3 regions of the Neobacillus sp. D3-1R genome follow, and region 1 is predicted to be linked to each of the others. Evidence: a T-box and tRNA genes for the amino acid it is inferred to sense, from the RefSeq annotation. Region 1 holds a T-box; the other regions hold tRNA genes.
What was found. A T-box is a leader RNA that pairs with one kind of tRNA and senses whether it is charged. The one in region 1 lies ahead of alaS (alanine--tRNA ligase), so its partner is inferred to be a tRNA-Ala.
Positions count from the first base shown of each region.

Region 2: it encodes a tRNA-Ala, which carries the amino acid that the T-box ahead of alaS (alanine--tRNA ligase) is inferred to sense. The anticodon was not compared.
Region 3: it encodes a tRNA-Ala, which carries the amino acid that the T-box ahead of alaS (alanine--tRNA ligase) is inferred to sense. The anticodon was not compared.

Region 1 is NZ_CP197471.1:3,166,900-3,174,139, forward strand. Features, by position in the region: gene ACSBPO_RS16335 (O-methyltransferase) at 1-233, opposite strand, end outside; gene mltG (endolytic transglycosylase MltG) at 545-1,675, opposite strand; gene ACSBPO_RS16345 (DUF1292 domain-containing protein) at 1,865-2,146, opposite strand; gene ruvX (Holliday junction resolvase RuvX) at 2,159-2,575, opposite strand; gene ACSBPO_RS16355 (IreB family regulatory phosphoprotein) at 2,578-2,844, opposite strand; gene alaS (alanine--tRNA ligase) at 2,939-5,572, opposite strand; T-box leader at 5,626-5,835, opposite strand; gene ACSBPO_RS16365 (AI-2E family transporter) at 5,890-6,969, opposite strand.
Region 2 is NZ_CP197471.1:4,496,404-4,503,643, forward strand. Features, by position in the region: RNA gene ffs (signal recognition particle sRNA large type) at 1-30, shown strand, start outside; gene dnaX (DNA polymerase III subunit gamma/tau) at 392-2,092, shown strand; gene ACSBPO_RS22605 (YbaB/EbfC family nucleoid-associated protein) at 2,108-2,434, shown strand; gene recR (recombination mediator RecR) at 2,449-3,045, shown strand; gene ACSBPO_RS22615 (YaaL family protein) at 3,069-3,287, shown strand; gene ACSBPO_RS22620 (pro-sigmaK processing inhibitor BofA family protein) at 3,363-3,626, shown strand; rRNA gene ACSBPO_RS22625 (16S ribosomal RNA) at 3,924-5,473, shown strand; tRNA gene ACSBPO_RS22630 (tRNA-Ile) at 5,581-5,657, shown strand; tRNA gene ACSBPO_RS22635 (tRNA-Ala) at 5,677-5,752, shown strand; rRNA gene ACSBPO_RS22640 (23S ribosomal RNA) at 5,887-7,240, shown strand, end outside.
Region 3 is NZ_CP197471.1:4,478,618-4,485,857, forward strand. Features, by position in the region: rRNA gene ACSBPO_RS22505 (16S ribosomal RNA) at 1-1,276, shown strand, start outside; tRNA gene ACSBPO_RS22510 (tRNA-Ile) at 1,409-1,485, shown strand; tRNA gene ACSBPO_RS22515 (tRNA-Ala) at 1,504-1,579, shown strand; rRNA gene ACSBPO_RS22520 (23S ribosomal RNA) at 1,715-4,652, shown strand; rRNA gene rrf (5S ribosomal RNA) at 4,769-4,884, shown strand; gene ACSBPO_RS22530 (hypothetical protein) at 5,085-5,213, shown strand; gene ACSBPO_RS22535 (YaaC family protein) at 5,293-6,252, opposite strand; gene guaB (IMP dehydrogenase) at 6,370-7,240, shown strand, end outside.

The DNA of each region.
Region 1 (7,240 bases):
TTAGTATCTGGCAAAGTAAAAGACATCCTTAGTGCTGAATATCCTATAGCTGTACCTACTTCAAGAATATTTTTCGGACGATGGATACGCAAAATTTGAAGTAACGCTTCTATTCCAATTAACTCCATTATTGGAACATCCTGTTCTTCTGCATATTTTTCCATTTCCGCAAATAGAGTGGTTCTATTAGGTATTTTATTTTCTATATATAATTGCAACTCTTCATTAATCAAGTTGCATCACCTCTATCCTTGTTCATGATTTAGGCATGAAAAAAAGCGTTCACAGGGTGATGACTGATCATGATGAAAAAGATTCATCATTCCCGATTCAAGCGATTGCTTGACCTTTCACTACTGTGGATAACGCTATCTACTCGTATATAAAACAAACTACATTTAAACACTTGAATATTTTATCACAAAAGCGAAGGGAATGCTAATTTTTCTGCATTCCCTTTTTTTTGGTAAAGCTGTATTCGTATAGAATGAGTTTAAGTAAAAATAGTTCTTTTGAAAAAATGTATTAAGTAAGAAGATGATCACTAATTGTTATTCGTAATATGTTCTTCCTTTTTTTGATTATGTTCTTGCAATGACTTAGAAAATAGTACTTCTCCTTCGGCAGTTGCTAGGAAATATAAGAAATCTGTTTCCTCTGGGAAAAGTGCTGCTTCAATTGACTCTGCTCCTGGATTTGCAATAGGACTAGGTGGTAACCCTAATACTTTGTAGGTATTATAGGGAGAGTCCACTTCCAAATCTTTATAGTAAACTCTAGTCTTATGCTTACCTTGGGCATAAAGGACGGTTGGATCTGTTTGTAATGGCATTCCTTCATCAATGCGATTATAAAAAACACTAGCAATCGTATGACGGTCTACTTTTTCTGTTGCTTCTTCTTCAATTAAAGACGCCATTGTAAGCATCTGGTGTACCGTATAATTTTTTTCTTTCATAACATCAGAATACTGCCCAACAATTTCTGTTGTTTTATCTAGCATTGTTGAAACAATTTCTTCTATGGAAGGGTTTGTTTCATAAAAAGAATAGGTCGCAGGGAACAGGTAGCCTTCTAATGGATACTTAATTTCTTTTTCTAATATCTCATCCGTTAATAAATCAGGGTATTTTTCCATCAAATGTTTAATGAATTTCGGATCATTGAATGTTTTAAAAACATCAGCCGGCTTTTGTTTTGTTTTATTAGCGATGATTTCGGCAATTTGTTCTAATTGTATTCCTTCCGGCAGTGTAATTTTTAAGACTACTTCTTTCGTAACCTTCCCCGTCTTTAAGTTATCGATAATTGTAGGGAAGGTCATCGAAGGGCTTAATAAATATTCCCCCGCCATAAAACCAGATTCATTTTTAAACTTTACATAGTATTTAAACACTTTTGCATTTTTAATAATCCCATTTTCTTGTAAGATTTGAGAGATACCCGTTACAGATGAACCTATCGGGATGACAACCTTTTTTTCTTCTTTACTTTCTGCATTGACTGGCTGCAGGGCTGATTTAACGTATAGGTACCCACCTCCAGTAATACCACCTACTACTAATAAAAGAACAATGGTAATAACTAATACAATTCTTCTTGCAATTTTTGCTTCTTTTTGTTGTTCGATTAATTTTTCACGAATGATATCTTTTTTGGTTTTTTTTTCGTCCATACTTCTTCCCCCTAAATATACAGGGATTCCTTCTTTCTTCCCTCTGTGTATCATGAATCCATATTATACTATATTTTCATGTTCATTTTGCAGAAATATTAAGATTCTTAACAGTAATTGTCGTTTTTTCTTAGGAAAAAAGCAAGTATAAAGAAAAAAGAGTTGACCATTTCTGGTCAACTCTTTTTTTTAGTCTTCTTGCTCTTCTAAGAATGTATTTAACATTTCTTCGATTAAATCCCATTCCTCGTCTGTTTCAATTGGCATTAACTCGCCATCTTGATTATCTTCACTAGGAATAAAAGCTGAAGCATGAATTTCGATATCTTCTTCATCATTTTCATCGCCAATTGGATAATATAAAACATACGATTTACCAAACTCATCAGAATCGAAGGTAAATAATACTTCACACAAAATTTCGTTACCTTGTTCATCTACAACTGTAATATTGTTTTCTCCGTGGTTCATTCTCTCACCTCATTAATTTTTACTGTCAAGATATCCTTGCAGGATCATGACAGCCGCCATTTTATCAATGACCTTTTTACGTTTTTTTCGACTAACATCCGCTTCTAATAAGACTCTTTCTGCAGCCATAGTCGTTAAGCGTTCATCCCAAAGAATAGCCGTAATCCCGAATCTAGATTCAAGCTCATTAGCATATCTTTGGCTTGCTTCACCTCGTGGTCCGATTGTACCATTCATATTCTTTGGAAATCCAACCACTACTTTTTCAATTTGATACTCTTTGATCAATTTTCCGATCTGCTCAAAGCCGAAAGAGTTTGCCTCTTCGTTGATTTTCAATGTTTCCAATCCTTGAGCAGTCCATCCTAATTCATCACTTATTGCAATGCCGACTGTTTTAGAGCCGACATCGAGACCCATTACACGCATGTTTATCCCTCACGATGTTTCTTTAAATAAGACTTCACTAGTTCCTCGATGATTTCATCTCTTTCCAGTTTACGAATAATATTTCTCGCATCCTGATGTCTCGGGATATAGGCAGGGTCACCTGATAATAAATAACCTACAATTTGATTAATAGGATTATATCCTTTTTCATGAAGAGCTTCATACACTTTCAATAATACCTCATTTACATCATGTTCATACGGCTCTTCTTGAAAATTAAATCTCATCGTTTTATCAAATGAGCTCATTATTAGCACCTCGCTTTTTTTATGGCAGCGATACTGTTGATACATTTGTTAATTGTTACCTATATTCTACACTAGTTTGTCCCAATGTTAAACTTTAAACGGTTTGAAGCATTTCTTCAACATAATTTAAAGCACTTTCTAACTTATTAGGATCTTTACCACCAGCTTGAGCCATATCTGGACGGCCACCACCACTACCGTCACAACGTAAGGCAACCTCTTTTACAATTTTTCCTGCGTGGTAGCCTTTATCAAGTAAATCGTTTGTCACTGCAGCAATTAATTGTACCTTACCTTCTGTACCAGTTCCAAGTACGATGACCCCAGATTGTAATTTTTGTTTTAAATCATCTGCCATATTTCGCAAATTATTCATATCTGTAGCCTGAACTTTAGCAACTAAAACTTTCACACCATTAATTTCTTTGACTTTAGAAACAAGATTCCCAGCTTCAATGTTGCCCAATTTGGTCGCAAGTGATTCATTGTCTCGCTGTAATTGTTTCATTTCTCCTAAAAGTGTATCTACACGTGTTAAAACATCTTTAGGATTTGATTTTAATTTTTCAGCTACTTCTTTTAAAAGACTTACTTGAGAATTTAAAAGCTTATAAGCTTCCTCACCTGTAACAGCTTCAATTCTTCTTGTTCCAGCTCCAATTCCGCCTTCAGAAACAATTTTAAATAAGCCAATCACTGATGTATTTGGTACATGGCATCCTCCGCAAAGCTCAATACTATAGTCAGCAACTTGAACCACACGAACGATATCACCGTATTTTTCACCGAATAAAGCCATAGCTCCCATTTGCTTCGCTTCATTGATTTTCTTATTGTCAATTTTGACCGAGATACTCTTCCAAATTTGTTCATTTACGATTCTTTCAATTTGCTCTAATTCATGCGGTTGAATTTGACCAAAGTGAGAAAAATCAAAGCGTAAACGGTCAGGTTCAACAAGGGATCCGGCCTGATTTACATGCTCTCCTAATACATCTTTTAATGCTCTGTGTAATAAATGAGTTGCCGTGTGGTTTTTAATAATCTTTCCGCGATTTTCTTCATTCACTTTTGCTTCCACTTGTTGATTTACTTTTAACGTACCTTGTTCAACGATGGCAGAATGTAGGTTTTGACCATTAGGAGCTTTTTGAACATCTTTAATGGAGACCTTTAACCCAGCTGCTTCAAGAGTTCCTTTATCTGCAATTTGTCCACCACTTTCAGCATAAAATGGAGTTACATCCAGCATTAATTGAACTTCTTCCCCTTGTTGAGCTTGTTCAATTGGTTGACCATCTTTTAATAAAACAGTCACAACAGTACTAGTTTGTAATTGATCGTAACCAACAAACTTACTTGCAGTCGTAATTTCCCCTAACACTCCGCCTTGAACCTGCATGGAATCAACATCTTGACGAGCAGCACGCGCACGTTCACGCTGAAGCTCCATTTCCTTCTCAAAGCCTTCGTGATCAACTTTCATTCCTTCTTCTTCTGCGTACTCTTCTGTTAATTCCACAGGGAATCCATACGTATCGTATAAACGGAAAACGTCTTCACCTGAAATGAAGTTACTGCCTTTTGCTTTTTCCTTTTTGATCACACTAGATAAAATAGCTAGACCATCATGAAGAGTTTCATGGAAACGCTCTTCTTCGTTTTTCATTACTTTTTGAATAAACTCTTCTTTCTCTTTCACTTGAGGATAAAAATCCTGCATGATTTCACCAACAACAGGAACAAGTTCATACATAAAAGGACGGTTAATATTAATTTGTTTAGCGTAACGAACAGCACGGCGCAGTAACCGACGTAAAACATATCCACGACCTTCGTTTGAAGGAAGAGCACCGTCACCAACAGCAAATGCAACCGTACGAATATGGTCGGCAATTACTTTAAAGGCAACGTCCTTCTCTTTATCTGTACGATATTTTACACCTGAGATTTCTTCTGTAGCATTGATGATTGGCATAAACAGGTCAGTGTCAAAGTTTGTTGGCACATTTTGAACAACGGAAGCCATACGCTCAAGGCCCATACCAGTATCAATATTTTTCTTAGGAAGTGGAGTATACGTTCCGTCTGGATTATGGTTAAATTCTGAGAAAACTAGGTTCCAAACCTCTAAATAACGTTCATTTTCTCCGCCTGGATATAATTCTAAATCACTTAAATCATTACCGTATTCTTCCCCACGGTCATAGAAAATTTCTGTATTTGGACCACTCGGGCCTTCACCGATATCCCAGAAGTTTCCTTCGAGACGAATAATTCTTTCTTCTGGCACCCCAATTTTATTTTTCCAAAGCTCAAATGCTTCTTCATCCTCGGGATGGATCGTAACGGATAACTTTTCTTTTTCAAAACCAATCCACTTTTCACTTGTCAAGAACTCCCAAGCAAAATCAATTGCCTCTTCTTTAAAGTAATCACCGATAGAGAAATTCCCTAACATTTCAAAGAAAGTATGATGACGAGCTGTTTTTCCTACATTTTCAATATCATTGGTACGAATGGATTTCTGTGCATTTGTAATTCTAGGGTTATCCGGAATAACACGGCCATCAAAGTATTTTTTCAACGTTGCTACTCCACTATTAATCCAAAGCAACGACGGGTCATCATGAGGTACTAATGGTGCACTTGGTTCAACAGAATGTCCTTTTTCTTTAAAAAACTCTAAAAATAAACTACGGATTTGCGATCCAGTTAAATTTTTCATCCTAATTTCCTCCTAATATTTTTTTGAGAATACAAAAAAGCCCTCATCCCCAAAACAGGGACGAGAGCATGCCTCGCGGTACCACCCTGATTATGAATGAAGAATCCTTCATTCATCTCTCAGCTCCTTAACGCGGAAAACGGCAGGGATTAGCTGCATTCCGGACTAGCTTTCTGTCATCCTTCATTTAGAACTTCTTTCAGCCTGGGAAGTTCCTCTCTTTTAAATGGACTATAACATACTTGATCCTTCTACATTTTTTCCTATAATTCTTCTTTATAGCCGAATTATATCTACTGAAAAAAGCTTTGTCAATGTCACGAGTTATCAATCGCATCATTCTTTTTGATAAAATGATTCCTAGCATGTAAAATGGCCACTTTTAACACGGCTAATATTGGAACAGCTAAAATAAGGCCAACCACTCCGCCAACCTCGCCACCTGCCAGCAATGCTAGCATGATCATTAGTGGATGCATATGTAAACTCTTCCCTACAATTAATGGTGAAAGTATATTTCCCTCTAAAAATTGCAGAACTAGAATAATAATTAGCACAAAAATAATCATTTTTACGGAGATGGTTGCGGCTATAATCACGGCAGGAATCGCACCAATGACAGGCCCGAAATACGGAATAACATTGGTTACCCCAATAATAAACCCTAATAATAATGGGTATTTCATTTTTACAAACCAAAACAAAATAGCAGAAACCACACCAATTACGATACAAACTAGAAGTTGTCCTCGTATATAACTTCCTAACGATTCATTTACATCTCTTAAAAAAAGCACACCTTGTTTTCGCCATTTTCGAGGTGTTATATACCACGCAGCTTTTTTCAACGTATTAATATCCTTTAACATATAAAAGGCAATAAACGGGATGATGGCAAGTACAAAAATCGAATTAAATACATTCACCATACCACTTAAAACGAGACTTAAAATACCTTCTACTCGCTTTTCAAGCGCGATAATACCAGTTTCAATTCTTTCATGGATTCCTAGTGGCCAATGAGCAGTCTGTTTTTCGATTACATTATTCCAGCTTCGGTATTGATTCGCAAATTTGGGAGCGCTCTCAGATAAGTCTCTTAGCTGAGTAATAAAAGCAGGAACCCCTAAATATAGGGCATACCCCACCCCACCAAAAAAAAGGCTATATATGATAATAACGGCTAAACCGCGGTGAAGACCCATCTCATGGATTCTTTCAACAAGTGGATGTAATAAATACGTGATAAGAGCGGCAATGATAAAGGGAAAAAGTACGGTAAAAATGAGTTCCACAATCGGTAGCCATACCATTTCAATCTTTAAAAAAACATATAAAACCACAAAAAGTAAAAGGAGAAAACCTAATCTGTAATACCATTTCATCTGAATATTCAATTCGTCTCCCTCCTTTTCCATAGTTTGAATCAGGAGGGTGGAAATATTCATTAAGTTCGGAAGTAAACTTGCAGGGAGCTTTTAGAAACATTAAGCGGGATTTTTTAACTCGAGCATATATCCCTGAAGGTCGAGCATAAATTTTTTAACTCGAGCATTTCTCCCTGAAAGTCGAGCATATATTTTTAAACTCGAGCATTTCTCCCCGAAGGTCGAGCATATATTTTTTAACTCGAGCATTTCTCCCTGAAAGTCGAGCATATTTTTTTAA
Region 2 (7,240 bases), 1.3 Mb from region 1:
TATGGATACGAGTCAACGGAAGGTGCACGGCATTTATAAATCATAAACAAAACTCATCTCTATTTTTAGAGGTGAGTTTTTTGTATATTATTTTGAAAAGGCTCTTTTCTAAAATTTCGTTGCTTTTCTAATTTATTTAAAGGGTTCTCATGTAGAATGATAAAACTCGTATAAAAATAAAGAAAAGAGCTGAGCGCTTAATTACGAGAGCCTGTAAAAATCCTGCTTTTGGGATTTTTACCAAAACCACAATTTATACGAAAACAGCCTTTGTAAAAAAGAAATAGGATAAGTTATAATAGAAAAGCAGTTGGATAATAGAGTTTTTTCAAAGACCCTTCATATACATACCAATTGCAAATCTATTCGCTTAAGGTAAGGAGGCAATGTAATGAGTTATCAAGCTTTATATCGCGTATGGCGACCGCAAGCATTTATTGACGTTGTCGGGCAAGAGCATGTAACGAAGACATTGCAAAATGCCTTAGTTCAACAGAAAATATCACATGCCTATTTATTTTCTGGCCCGCGTGGTACTGGTAAAACAAGTGCTGCAAAGATATTAGCAAAAGCGGTCAATTGTGAAAAGGCTCCTGTAAGTGAACCTTGTAATCAATGTCCAGCATGTTTGGGTATTACCGATGGTTCGATTCCAGATGTCATTGAAATTGATGCTGCATCTAATAATGGGGTAGAAGAAATTAGAGATATTCGGGACAAAGTAAAATATGCTCCGAATGTTGTGAAATATAAGGTTTATATTGTCGATGAAGTGCATATGCTTTCCATTGGGGCCTTCAATGCTTTATTAAAAACATTAGAGGAACCACCAAAACATGTTATTTTCATCTTAGCTACAACAGAGCCTCATAAAATACCACTGACGATTATTTCTAGATGTCAGCGGTTCGATTTTAAAAGGATTACCCCTCAAGATATTGTGAGACGAATGGATTTAATCCTAGAGGAAACAAAGGTTCAATGTGATGAAAAGGCACTAAATATTATTGCAAGAGCAGCTGAAGGCGGAATGCGTGATGCATTGAGCCTTTTAGATCAAGCCATTTCCTTTAGTGAAGATTCGGTTACTGTCGAGGATGCGTTGACTGTTACGGGGTCTGTTTCCCAAAACTTACTTAATCGACTGGCAACCGCTATTCTCCAGAAGGATGTCGGTAGCGCACTTGAAACGGTTGGGGAACTTTTATCACATGGAAAAGATCCTGTTCGATTTATCGAAGATTTCATTCTTTATTACCGGGATATGCTTTTATATAAAGCGGCGCCTAATTTAGAGGAAACCTTCGAAAGAGTGATGCTCGATAATGAGTTTCAAACCTTAGCTGATCAGGTAGCGTCAACACAAATCTATCAATTAATTGATATCTTAAATAAAACACAGCAGGAAATGCGCTGGACGAACCATCCTCGAATTTTCCTTGAAGTGGCCATCGTAAAGTTGACACAGACGGAAGCTAAAGAAGCAGGCGGTCATACATCTGATGAGGTTGGACAGTTAATCGCAAAAGTGAATCAATTGGAAAAAGAACTAAAGTTTCTTAAAGAAAACGGTTCAGTCATGCAACAGGAAAGTGCTCAACCAACACAGCCGAAAGCGCCGCAGCGAGCTGGCCGTAAGGGATTCCAAGCGCCTGTTGGCCGAATTAATGAGATACTAAAATATGCAACAAAACAAGATTTACAGCAAATCAAAGGGCAATGGGGGCAACTAATCGCAAAACTGATTCAAAATCAAATGCGATCTCAAGCAGCATTATTAAATGATGCTGAACCTGTTGCAGCTTCAGGAGATTCAGTTATTATTAAATTTAAGTATGAAATACACTGTCAGATGGCCATGGAAAATAGTCGTTTTATCGAAGCAATCTCTCATACGATCCACGAACTTACAAACAAAATGGTGAGTATTGTAGGAGTACCTGAAGACCAGTGGGTTTCCATAAGAGAAAGTTATATCCAAGATCAACAAAATGATCCCGATCATCAAACAAATGAACAGCAGGAAGAAGAACCTTTTATTGCTGAAGCAAAAAAGCTGTTTGGTTCAGAACTTGTTGAAATAAAAGATTAATTGGAGGAATTTATAATGATGCGTGGCGGAATGGGAAATATGCAAAATATGATGAAACAAATGCAAAAAATGCAAAAGAAGATGGAAGAAGCACAAGTTAAGCTAGGAGAAGAAAGAATCGAAGGTACAGCTGGTGGCGGAATGGTAACAGTCATTATTTCCGGACATAAAGAAATTTTAGAAGTCAATATTAAACCAGAAGTGGTTGACCCGGATGATATCGATATGCTTCAAGACTTGGTTCTAGCTGCAACCAATGATGCATTGAAGAAAGCGGAAGAATTAAGCAATAATACAATGGGTCAATTTACAAAGGGTATGAACCTCCCTGGAATGTTCTAGGGGGATAAAACATTATGCATTATCCTGAACCGATATCAAAGCTGATTGATAGCTTTATGAAACTGCCAGGAATCGGTCCGAAGACGGCCGCTCGTCTGGCTTTTTTTGTCCTAAATATGAAAGAAGATAATGTCCTAGATTTTGCGAAGGCTCTTGTGAATGCAAAAAGAAATTTATCATATTGTTCCGTCTGCGGTCATATAACTGACCAGGACCCATGTTATATATGTGAGGACCAAAGACGCGACAAGAGCATCATTTGTGTATTACAGGATCCAAAAGATGTTATTGCAATGGAGAAAATGAGGGAATATAACGGTCTCTATCATGTGTTGCACGGAGCTATTTCACCAATGGATGGAATAGGCCCTGAAGATATTAATATTCCTGATTTATTAAAAAGGCTGCAAGATGAAACCGTTCAGGAAGTTATTCTTGCTACCAACCCTAATATTGAAGGAGAAGCAACAGCCATGTATATTTCACGTCTCCTTAAACCATCTGGTATCAAAGTGACTAGAATTGCTCACGGTTTACCTGTTGGCGGAGACTTAGAGTACGCGGACGAAGTTACCCTTTCTAAGGCTATAGAAGGAAGAAGAGAAGTGTAATTATTATTTCGGGGGAATCAACCATGTTTTTTCGAAGAAAAGGATGGCTTCGAAAGGAATATGATGAGAAATTATTACTTCAATTAGAAGAGATTAAACAGAATTGGCATCAACAAAAAAAGTTGCTTGAAAAATGCCTAGAACCCTCTGAAGAAGTAATATGTCATACAAAGCTTGCGGAAGCTAAATATTTCTTACTATTTAAAGAAGCGAAACATCGACGAATCTCATTAAAAAAATAATGATAACTCCGTTTTCGTTCTTTTCTGTAAAGCTTGTACATAAGCTAATAGAAAAGATGATTAGGGGGGAAACGATTGGAGCCTATTGTCGTCATTTCTATTATAGGTGTCCTAATAGTGTTGTTATTGTTTATGGGTACACCTTTTAAACCAATTAAGTTTCTAGGTCAAGGCATTATAAAGATCTTAATAGGGGCATTATTCTTGTTTTTTCTAAATGCATTTGGAAATCAATTTGGTCTACATGTTCCCATTAACTTTATTACCTCAGCAGTTTCCGGATTCTTAGGAATTCCAGGTTTATTTGCTTTAGTGGCGATTCAAACATGGGTACTATAACCGAAATCGAATAGTTGAAAAGTCAAAATGGCTTTTCAACTATTTTTTTGAAAAAATGTATTGACCATCTCTTTGTAAGGTGATATTATATAAAACGTTGTCGCAACAACTAAGTAAATTAAACTTAAAAAGTTGTTGACATTAAAAAAGGTAAATGTTATATTAATAAAGTCGCTTCTGAGCGATTAACAAATTGTTCTTTGAAAACTAAACAACCAAACATTAACAAAGGTAAGGCTTCTATTATAGAAGTTTTAAAAAAAGCCAGAGTAAACTTTATGAGCTATATCAAACACTTTATTGGAGAGTTTGATCCTGGCTCAGGACGAACGCTGGCGGCGTGCCTAATACATGCAAGTCGAGCGAATCTTTAGGAGCTTGCTCCTGAAGGTTAGCGGCGGACGGGTGAGTAACACGTGGGCAACCTGCCTGTAAGACTGGGATAACTTCGGGAAACCGGAGCTAATACCGGATAATCCTTTTCCTCACATGAGGAGAAGCTGAAAGACGGTTTCGGCTGTCACTTACAGATGGGCCCGCGGCGCATTAGCTAGTTGGTGAGGTAACGGCTCACCAAGGCGACGATGCGTAGCCGACCTGAGAGGGTGATCGGCCACACTGGGACTGAGACACGGCCCAGACTCCTACGGGAGGCAGCAGTAGGGAATCTTCCGCAATGGACGAAAGTCTGACGGAGCAACGCCGCGTGAGCGATGAAGGCCTTCGGGTCGTAAAGCTCTGTTGTTAGGGAAGAACAAGTACCGGAGTAACTGCCGGTACCTTGACGGTACCTAACCAGAAAGCCACGGCTAACTACGTGCCAGCAGCCGCGGTAATACGTAGGTGGCAAGCGTTGTCCGGAATTATTGGGCGTAAAGCGCGCGCAGGCGGTCCTTTAAGTCTGATGTGAAAGCCCACGGCTCAACCGTGGAGGGTCATTGGAAACTGGGGGACTTGAGTACAGAAGAGGAAAGTGGAATTCCACGTGTAGCGGTGAAATGCGTAGAGATGTGGAGGAACACCAGTGGCGAAGGCGACTTTCTGGTCTGTAACTGACGCTGAGGCGCGAAAGCGTGGGGAGCAAACAGGATTAGATACCCTGGTAGTCCACGCCGTAAACGATGAGTGCTAAGTGTTAGAGGGTTTCCGCCCTTTAGTGCTGCAGCTAACGCATTAAGCACTCCGCCTGGGGAGTACGGTCGCAAGACTGAAACTCAAAGGAATTGACGGGGGCCCGCACAAGCGGTGGAGCATGTGGTTTAATTCGAAGCAACGCGAAGAACCTTACCAGGTCTTGACATCCTCTGACAACCCTAGAGATAGGGCTTTCCCCTTCGGGGGACAGAGTGACAGGTGGTGCATGGTTGTCGTCAGCTCGTGTCGTGAGATGTTGGGTTAAGTCCCGCAACGAGCGCAACCCTTGATCTTAGTTGCCAGCATTCAGTTGGGCACTCTAAGGTGACTGCCGGTGACAAACCGGAGGAAGGTGGGGATGACGTCAAATCATCATGCCCCTTATGACCTGGGCTACACACGTGCTACAATGGATGGTACAAAGGGCTGCAAGACCGCGAGGTTAAGCGAATCCCATAAAACCATTCTCAGTTCGGATTGCAGGCTGCAACTCGCCTGCATGAAGCTGGAATCGCTAGTAATCGCGGATCAGCATGCCGCGGTGAATACGTTCCCGGGCCTTGTACACACCGCCCGTCACACCACGAGAGTTTGTAACACCCGAAGTCGGTGGGGTAACCGTAAGGAGCCAGCCGCCTAAGGTGGGACAGATGATTGGGGTGAAGTCGTAACAAGGTAGCCGTATCGGAAGGTGCGGCTGGATCACCTCCTTTCTAAGGAATATAAGTGACCATTGGTCACAAAAATATTAAAATCTTTGGTGTTAATCGTTTGGTGTTTAGTTTTGAAAGAGCAATCTTTCATCATTTGATGGTATTGGGGGCCTATAGCTCAGCTGGTTAGAGCGCACGCCTGATAAGCGTGAGGTCGATGGTTCGAGTCCATTTAGGCCCACCATCTTTATTAAACTTTATATGGGGTCTTAGCTCAGCTGGGAGAGCGCCTGCCTTGCACGCAGGAGGTCAGGGGTTCGATCCCCCTAGACTCCACCAATTTTTTTACGTGAGTAAAAAAACATTTCCTTGTTCCTTGAAAACTAGATAATCGTATAGAAGAAACCAAGTAAAAACCGAGTAATTGCCATTTTAGTTTCTCTCTTATTTTATAGTAAGAGAATTAACCTTTAGGTTAAGTTAATAAGGGCGCACGGTGGATGCCTTGGCACTAGGAGCCGATGAAGGACGGGACTAACGCCGATATGCTCCGGGGAGCTGTAAGTAAGCTTTGATCCGGAGATTTCCGAATGGGGGAACCCACTGCTCGTAATGGAGTAGTATCTTTACCTGAATACATAGGGTACTGATGGCATACCCGGGGAACTGAAACATCTAAGTACCCGGAGGAAGAGAAAGCAAACGCGATTCCCTGAGTAGCGGCGAGCGAAACGGGACATAGCCCAAACCAAGAGGCTTGCCTCTTGGGGTTGTAGGACACTCAACATGGAGTTACAAAGGAACGGGGTAGATGAACAGATCTGGAAAGATCGGTCAGAGAAGGTAAAAACCCTGTAGTCGAAACTCCGTTCCCTCCTGAGTGGATCCTGAGTACGGCCGGACACGAGAAATCCGGTCGGAAGCAGGGAGGACCATCTCCCAAGGCTAAATACTCCCTAGTGACCGATAGTGAACCAGTACCGTGAGGGAAAGGTGAAAAGCACCCCGGAAGGGGAGTGAAAAAGATCCTGAAACCGTGTGCCTACAAGTAGTTAGAGCCCGTTAATGGGTGATAGCGTGCCTTTTGTAGAATGAACCGGCGAGTTACGATTACATGCAAGGTTAAGTTGATAAGACGGAGCCGCAGCGAAAGCGAGTCTGAATAGGGCGAATGAGTATGTGGTCGTAGACCCGAAACCAGGTGATCTACCCATGTCCAGGGTGAAGTCCAGGTAACACTGGATGGAGGCCCGAACCCACGCACGTTGAAAAGTGCGGGGATGAGGTGTGGGTAGCGGAGAAATTCCAATCGAACTTGGAGATAGCTGGTTCTCTCCGAAATAGCTTTAGGGCTAGCCTCACGTAGTAAGAGTCTTGGAGGTAGAGCACTGTTTGGACTAGGGGCCCTCATCGGGTTACCGAATTCAGACAAACTCCGAATGCCAAAGACTTATCCGTGGGAGTCAGACTGCGAGTGATAAGATCCGTAGTCAAAAGGGAAACAGCCCAGACCACCAGCTAAGGTCCCAAAGTTTACGTTAAGTGGAAAAGGATGTGGAGTTGCTTAGACAACCAGGATGTTGGCTTAGAAGCAGCCACCATTTAAAGAGTGCGTAATAGCTCACTGGTCGAGTGACTCTGCGCCGAAAATGTACCGGGGCTAAACGTAACACCGAAGCTGTGGATTGACACCGCAAAAGTGTCAGTGGTAGGAGAGCGTTCTAAGGGCGTTGAAGCTAGACCGTAAGGACTGGTGGAGCGCTTAGAAGTGAGAATGCCGGTATGAGTAGCGAAAGATGGGTGAGAATCCCATCCACCGTATGCCTA
Region 3 (7,240 bases), 1.3 Mb from region 1:
CACCAAGGCGACGATGCGTAGCCGACCTGAGAGGGTGATCGGCCACACTGGGACTGAGACACGGCCCAGACTCCTACGGGAGGCAGCAGTAGGGAATCTTCCGCAATGGACGAAAGTCTGACGGAGCAACGCCGCGTGAACGATGAAGGCCTTCGGGTCGTAAAGTTCTGTTGTTAGGGAAGAACAAGTACCGGAGTAACTGCCGGTACCTTGACGGTACCTAACCAGAAAGCCACGGCTAACTACGTGCCAGCAGCCGCGGTAATACGTAGGTGGCAAGCGTTGTCCGGAATTATTGGGCGTAAAGCGCGCGCAGGCGGTCCTTTAAGTCTGATGTGAAAGCCCACGGCTCAACCGTGGAGGGTCATTGGAAACTGGGGGACTTGAGTACAGAAGAGGAAAGTGGAATTCCACGTGTAGCGGTGAAATGCGTAGAGATGTGGAGGAACACCAGTGGCGAAGGCGACTTTCTGGTCTGTAACTGACGCTGAGGCGCGAAAGCGTGGGGAGCAAACAGGATTAGATACCCTGGTAGTCCACGCCGTAAACGATGAGTGCTAAGTGTTAGAGGGTTTCCGCCCTTTAGTGCTGCAGCTAACGCATTAAGCACTCCGCCTGGGGAGTACGGTCGCAAGACTGAAACTCAAAGGAATTGACGGGGGCCCGCACAAGCGGTGGAGCATGTGGTTTAATTCGAAGCAACGCGAAGAACCTTACCAGGTCTTGACATCCTCTGACAACCCTAGAGATAGGGCTTTCCCCTTCGGGGGACAGAGTGACAGGTGGTGCATGGTTGTCGTCAGCTCGTGTCGTGAGATGTTGGGTTAAGTCCCGCAACGAGCGCAACCCTTGATCTTAGTTGCCAGCATTTAGTTGGGCACTCTAAGGTGACTGCCGGTGACAAACCGGAGGAAGGTGGGGATGACGTCAAATCATCATGCCCCTTATGACCTGGGCTACACACGTGCTACAATGGATGGTACAAAGGGCTGCAAGACCGCGAGGTTAAGCGAATCCCATAAAACCATTCTCAGTTCGGATTGCAGGCTGCAACTCGCCTGCATGAAGCTGGAATCGCTAGTAATCGCGGATCAGCATGCCGCGGTGAATACGTTCCCGGGCCTTGTACACACCGCCCGTCACACCACGAGAGTTTGTAACACCCGAAGTCGGTGGGGTAACCGTAAGGAGCCAGCCGCCTAAGGTGGGACAGATGATTGGGGTGAAGTCGTAACAAGGTAGCCGTATCGGAAGGTGCGGCTGGATCACCTCCTTTCTAAGGAATATAAGTGACCGAGTAAAAATGAATATTTTTATTATTGGTCACAAAAAAACATTAAAATCTTTGGTGTTAATCGTTTGGTGTTTAGTTTTGAAAGAGCAATCTTTCATCATTTGATGGTATTGGGGGCCTATAGCTCAGCTGGTTAGAGCGCACGCCTGATAAGCGTGAGGTCGATGGTTCGAGTCCATTTAGGCCCACCATCTTTATTAACTTTATATGGGGTCTTAGCTCAGCTGGGAGAGCGCCTGCCTTGCACGCAGGAGGTCAGGGGTTCGATCCCCCTAGACTCCACCATTTTTTTTACGTGAGTAAAAAAATCATTTCCTTGTTCCTTGAAAACTAGATAATCGTATAGAAGAAACCAAGTAAAAACCGAGTAATTGCCATTTTAGTTTCTCTCTTATTTTATAGTAAGAGAATTAACCTTTAGGTTAAGTTAATAAGGGCGCACGGTGGATGCCTTGGCACTAGGAGCCGATGAAGGACGGGACTAACGCCGATATGCTCCGGGGAGCTGTAAGTAAGCTTTGATCCGGAGATTTCCGAATGGGGAAACCCACTGCTCGTAATGGAGTAGTATCTTTACCTGAATACATAGGGTACTGATGGCATACCCGGGGAACTGAAACATCTAAGTACCCGGAGGAAGAGAAAGCAAACGCGATTCCCTGAGTAGCGGCGAGCGAAACGGGACATAGCCCAAACCAAGAGGCTTGCCTCTTGGGGTTGTAGGACACTCAACATGGAGTTACAAAGGAACGGGGTAGATGAACAGATCTGGAAAGATCGGTCAGAGAAGGTAAAAACCCTGTAGTCGAAACTTCGTTCCCTCCTGAGTGGATCCTGAGTACGGCCGGACACGAGAAATCCGGTCGGAAGCAGGGAGGACCATCTCCCAAGGCTAAATACTACCTAGTGACCGATAGTGAACCAGTACCGTGAGGGAAAGGTGAAAAGCACCCCGGAAGGGGAGTGAAAAAGATCCTGAAACCGTGTGCCTACAAGTAGTTAGAGCCCGTTAATGGGTGATAGCGTGCCTTTTGTAGAATGAACCGGCGAGTTACGATTACATGCAAGGTTAAGTTGATAAGACGGAGCCGCAGCGAAAGCGAGTCTGAATAGGGCGAATGAGTATGTGGTCGTAGACCCGAAACCAGGTGATCTACCCATGTCCAGGGTGAAGTCCAGGTAACACTGGATGGAGGCCCGAACCCACGCACGTTGAAAAGTGCGGGGATGAGGTGTGGGTAGCGGAGAAATTCCAATCGAACTTGGAGATAGCTGGTTCTCTCCGAAATAGCTTTAGGGCTAGCCTCACGTAGTAAGAGTCTTGGAGGTAGAGCACTGTTTGGACTAGGGGCCCTCATCGGGTTACCGAATTCAGACAAACTCCGAATGCCAAAGACTTATCCGTGGGAGTCAGACTGCGAGTGATAAGATCCGTAGTCAAAAGGGAAACAGCCCAGACCACCAGCTAAGGTCCCAAAGTTTACGTTAAGTGGAAAAGGATGTGGAGTTGCTTAGACAACCAGGATGTTGGCTTAGAAGCAGCCACCATTTAAAGAGTGCGTAATAGCTCACTGGTCGAGTGACTCTGCGCCGAAAATGTACCGGGGCTAAACGTAACACCGAAGCTGTGGATTGACACCGCAAAAGTGTCAGTGGTAGGAGAGCGTTCTAAGGGCGTTGAAGCTAGACCGTAAGGACTGGTGGAGCGCTTAGAAGTGAGAATGCCGGTATGAGTAGCGAAAGATGGGTGAGAATCCCATCCACCGTATGCCTAAGGTTTCCTGAGGAAGGCTCGTCCGCTCAGGGTTAGTCGGGACCTAAGCCGAGGCCGAAAGGCGTAGGCGATGGATAACAGGTTGATATTCCTGTACCACCTCTTTATCGTTTGAGCAATGGGGGGACGCAGAAGGATAGGGTAAGCGCACTGTTGGATATGTGCGTCTAAGCAGTTAGGCTGGTAACGAGGCAAATCCCGTTACCGTGAAGGCTGAGCTGTGATAGCGAGGGAAATATAGTACCGAAGTTCCTGATTCCACGCTGCCAAGAAAAGCCTCTAGCGAGATAAAAGGTGCCCGTACCGCAAACCGACACAGGTAGGCGAGGAGAGAATCCTAAGGTGTGCGAGAGAACTCTCGTTAAGGAACTCGGCAAAATGACCCCGTAACTTCGGGAGAAGGGGTGCTTTTTGGGGTGAATAGCCTCGAAAAGCCGCAGTGAATAGGCCCAGGCGACTGTTTAGCAAAAACACAGGTCTCTGCGAAGCCGTAAGGCGAAGTATAGGGGCTGACGCCTGCCCGGTGCTGGAAGGTTAAGAGGAGGGGTTAGCGCAAGCGAAGCTCTGAATCGAAGCCCCAGTAAACGGCGGCCGTAACTATAACGGTCCTAAGGTAGCGAAATTCCTTGTCGGGTAAGTTCCGACCCGCACGAAAGGCGTAACGATCTGGGCACTGTCTCAACGAGAGACTCGGTGAAATTATAGTACCTGTGAAGATGCAGGTTACCCGCGACAGGACGGAAAGACCCCGTGGAGCTTTACTGTAGCCTGATATTGAATTTTGGTACAGCTTGTACAGGATAGGTAGGAGCCTGAGAAGCCGGAGCGCCAGCTTCGGTGGAGGCGTCGGTGGGATACTACCCTGGCTGTATTGAAATTCTAACCCGCACCCCTCTATCGGGGTGGGAGACAGTGTCAGGTGGGCAGTTTGACTGGGGCGGTCGCCTCCTAAAGAGTAACGGAGGCGCCCAAAGGTTCCCTCAGAATGGTTGGAAATCATTCGTAGAGTGTAAAGGCACAAGGGAGCTTGACTGCGAGACCTACAAGTCGAGCAGGGACGAAAGTCGGGCTTAGTGATCCGGTGGTTCCGCATGGAAGGGCCATCGCTCAACGGATAAAAGCTACCCCGGGGATAACAGGCTTATCTCCCCCAAGAGTCCACATCGACGGGGAGGTTTGGCACCTCGATGTCGGCTCATCGCATCCTGGGGCTGTAGTCGGTCCCAAGGGTTGGGCTGTTCGCCCATTAAAGCGGTACGCGAGCTGGGTTCAGAACGTCGTGAGACAGTTCGGTCCCTATCCGTCGTGGGCGTAGGAAATTTGAGAGGAGCTGTCCTTAGTACGAGAGGACCGGGATGGACGCACCGCTGGTGTACCAGTTGTCTTGCCAAAGGCATCGCTGGGTAGCTATGTGCGGACGGGATAAGTGCTGAAAGCATCTAAGCATGAAGCCCCCCTCAAGATGAGATTTCCCATAGCGTAAGCTAGTAAGAACCCTGAAAGATGATCAGGTTGATAGGTCAGAGGTGGAAGCGCGGTGACGTGTGGAGCTGACTGATACTAATCGTTCGAGGACTTAACCAAAACATTTGGATATCCAAATAAGGCAAACTTGTTTTTACTTCTTCTAATACATTATCTAGTTTTGAGGGAACAAGACTTTTTCACGTAAGTGAAAAGAGTTTACCTCAACAAAATAGTCTGGTGGCGATGGCGAGAAGGTCACACCCGTTCCCATACCGAACACGGAAGTTAAGCTTCTCAGCGCCGATGGTAGTTGGAGGATTCCTCCTGTGAGAGTAGGACGTCGCCAGGCAAATTAGAACAACCTACAAGGGTTGTTTTTTTTGTCTCTAAAAATAGAAATCTAGTAAAAAATAAAAACAACCCCCATAAGAAAAGATAATAAGACGAACCTTATAGTAGATTAAAATTTTGTATTTTTTACCACATCTCTTTTCTGTTTAGAATCAAAGAAATAGGGTAAATAATAAACAAATATAAGGAGGTTTTATAATGGATTTAGTAAAATTAGATATTGATCAATTATTAGAACTTACCTCCTATTCATTGGACGAAGATTATCAATTCAAACTAAAAAAAGTCGAAATTGATAAGTTATTAGAAAAAACACAGGACTGGTAAATTTATTCATGGCAACAAGCTCCATTTATTAGGAGCTTGTTTTTATTTTGCTTTTTGAATTGAAAGAGGGGAAGAGCCCTTATTTCAAATGACTATTTAAATATTGATAAATCAAAAATGGACCTTTGTGTACGGCTATATTTAAAAAATTTCTGATAAATGGATAATCCCTATTTGGCATCATCTTAATAAGCTCACTCCACCATTCTGTCTCATAACGTGCAATCATACTTAAATTATATAAAAGTAAATAATGGATCAGCATTTCAGGATAATGTATATGCTCACTTTTGGTCATTGGAAAGTAAAACTTACCTTCTTCAAAATGATATCTGAGAGGGATACAATCAATACATTTATGCATATTTATTTTAAAAGCAGTCCCATTTCCCCCCTTTTCAGCTAGTTCAACTGGATAGAGGGATTTTGCCTGATAAAAGTCCTGAAAGCGTGTTTCTGTCATGTGATACTTATCTAAGATTTGATTAGAAAAAAGAATTGTATCCTCCTTTTGACTAACTCTTATAAAAGTTTGTTTGCCTTCCAAAGTAGAGAAAAGATCATTTAACTCCGGTATTTCTTTTAATAACTCTCCCATATTGGCTTTTTCACCTTCCAAATGTTTCATGTGGAACATTTTTTCAGCAATAAAAGGGAAAAGGCCATTCTTTTGTATTTTTACTTCATCTTGAAAAAATTGATATTGCTGTTTTTTACGTTTCCTTGTCGATACACCATGGGCTAAAACAGAGGTATTCTCAGGATAATTGGGTTGTATGGTTAAAATACAAGCTTTTATTAAATGAACAAAGCCATAGAATAATAAAATGGGTTGAATTAAAAGAGGAGATTTTTCTGCTTGGTCGTAATAGGTCTTAGCATGCTCTAGGTAATAAATAAACGGGTAACAATTTTCAAAGCTCTTTTGGTCTCCATTCTCGATTTGTGCTTTGTCGTAACATTTTTTTAGCATTTGCTGAGTATGTTCTGCTGAAAAGAAGATGGAATAATTGGTCCAGTTCTTATATTGGGTATACATAATGATTTCTCCTCAAATAAATTGAATAATACAAATAATAACTTCTTCCTTGACAGTATTTTGTCCAATTGATAACCTACAAATAATATTTTTTTACACTTGGGGAGGATTATTGAAATGTGGGAAAGTAAATTTGCTAAAGAAGGATTAACCTTTGATGATGTTTTATTAGTTCCAGCAAGATCAGAAGTGCTTCCTAGAGATGTAAACCTTCAAGTTGAACTAGCAGAGGGTGTAAAGTTAAACATTCCGTTTATTAGTGCGGGTATGGACACTGTTACACAGGCTGAAATGGCCATTGCGATGGCAAGACAGGGTGGTTTAGGGGTTATTCATAAAAACATGTCCATTGAACAACAAGCGGATCAAGTATTAAAAGTGAAACGTTCCGAAAGTGGCGTTATCACAGATCCTTTTTATTTAACACCCGATCATCAGGTTTATGATGCTGAACATCTTATGGGTAAATATCGAATCTCAGGTGTTCCCATTGTTAACAACGAAGAGGAACAAAAATTAATTGGTATTTTAACGAATCGTGACTTACGATTTATTCAAGATTATTCCATAAAAATTTCAGATGTGATGACAAAAGAAAATTTAGTCACTGCACCAGTTGGAACAAGCTTACAAGAAGCAGAAAAAATTCTTCAAAAACATAAAATTGAAAAATTACCACTTGTTGATGATGAGGGTGTGTTAAAAGGACTTATCACAATAAAGGATATTGAGAAAGTTATTGAGTTCCCTCATTCTGCAAAAGATTCAGTTGGTCGCTTATTAGTAGGTGCTGCGGTTGGGGTGACTGCTGATACAATGAAACGAGTAGAAATGCTTGTAAAGGCACATGTGGATGTTATTGTGGTTGATACGGCACATGGACATTCTAAAGGAGTTCTCGATACAGTTAGAATGATTCGCGAAGCCTACCCTTCTTTAAATATTATTGCAGGAAATGTCGCTACGGCTGAGGCAACTAAAGACTTAA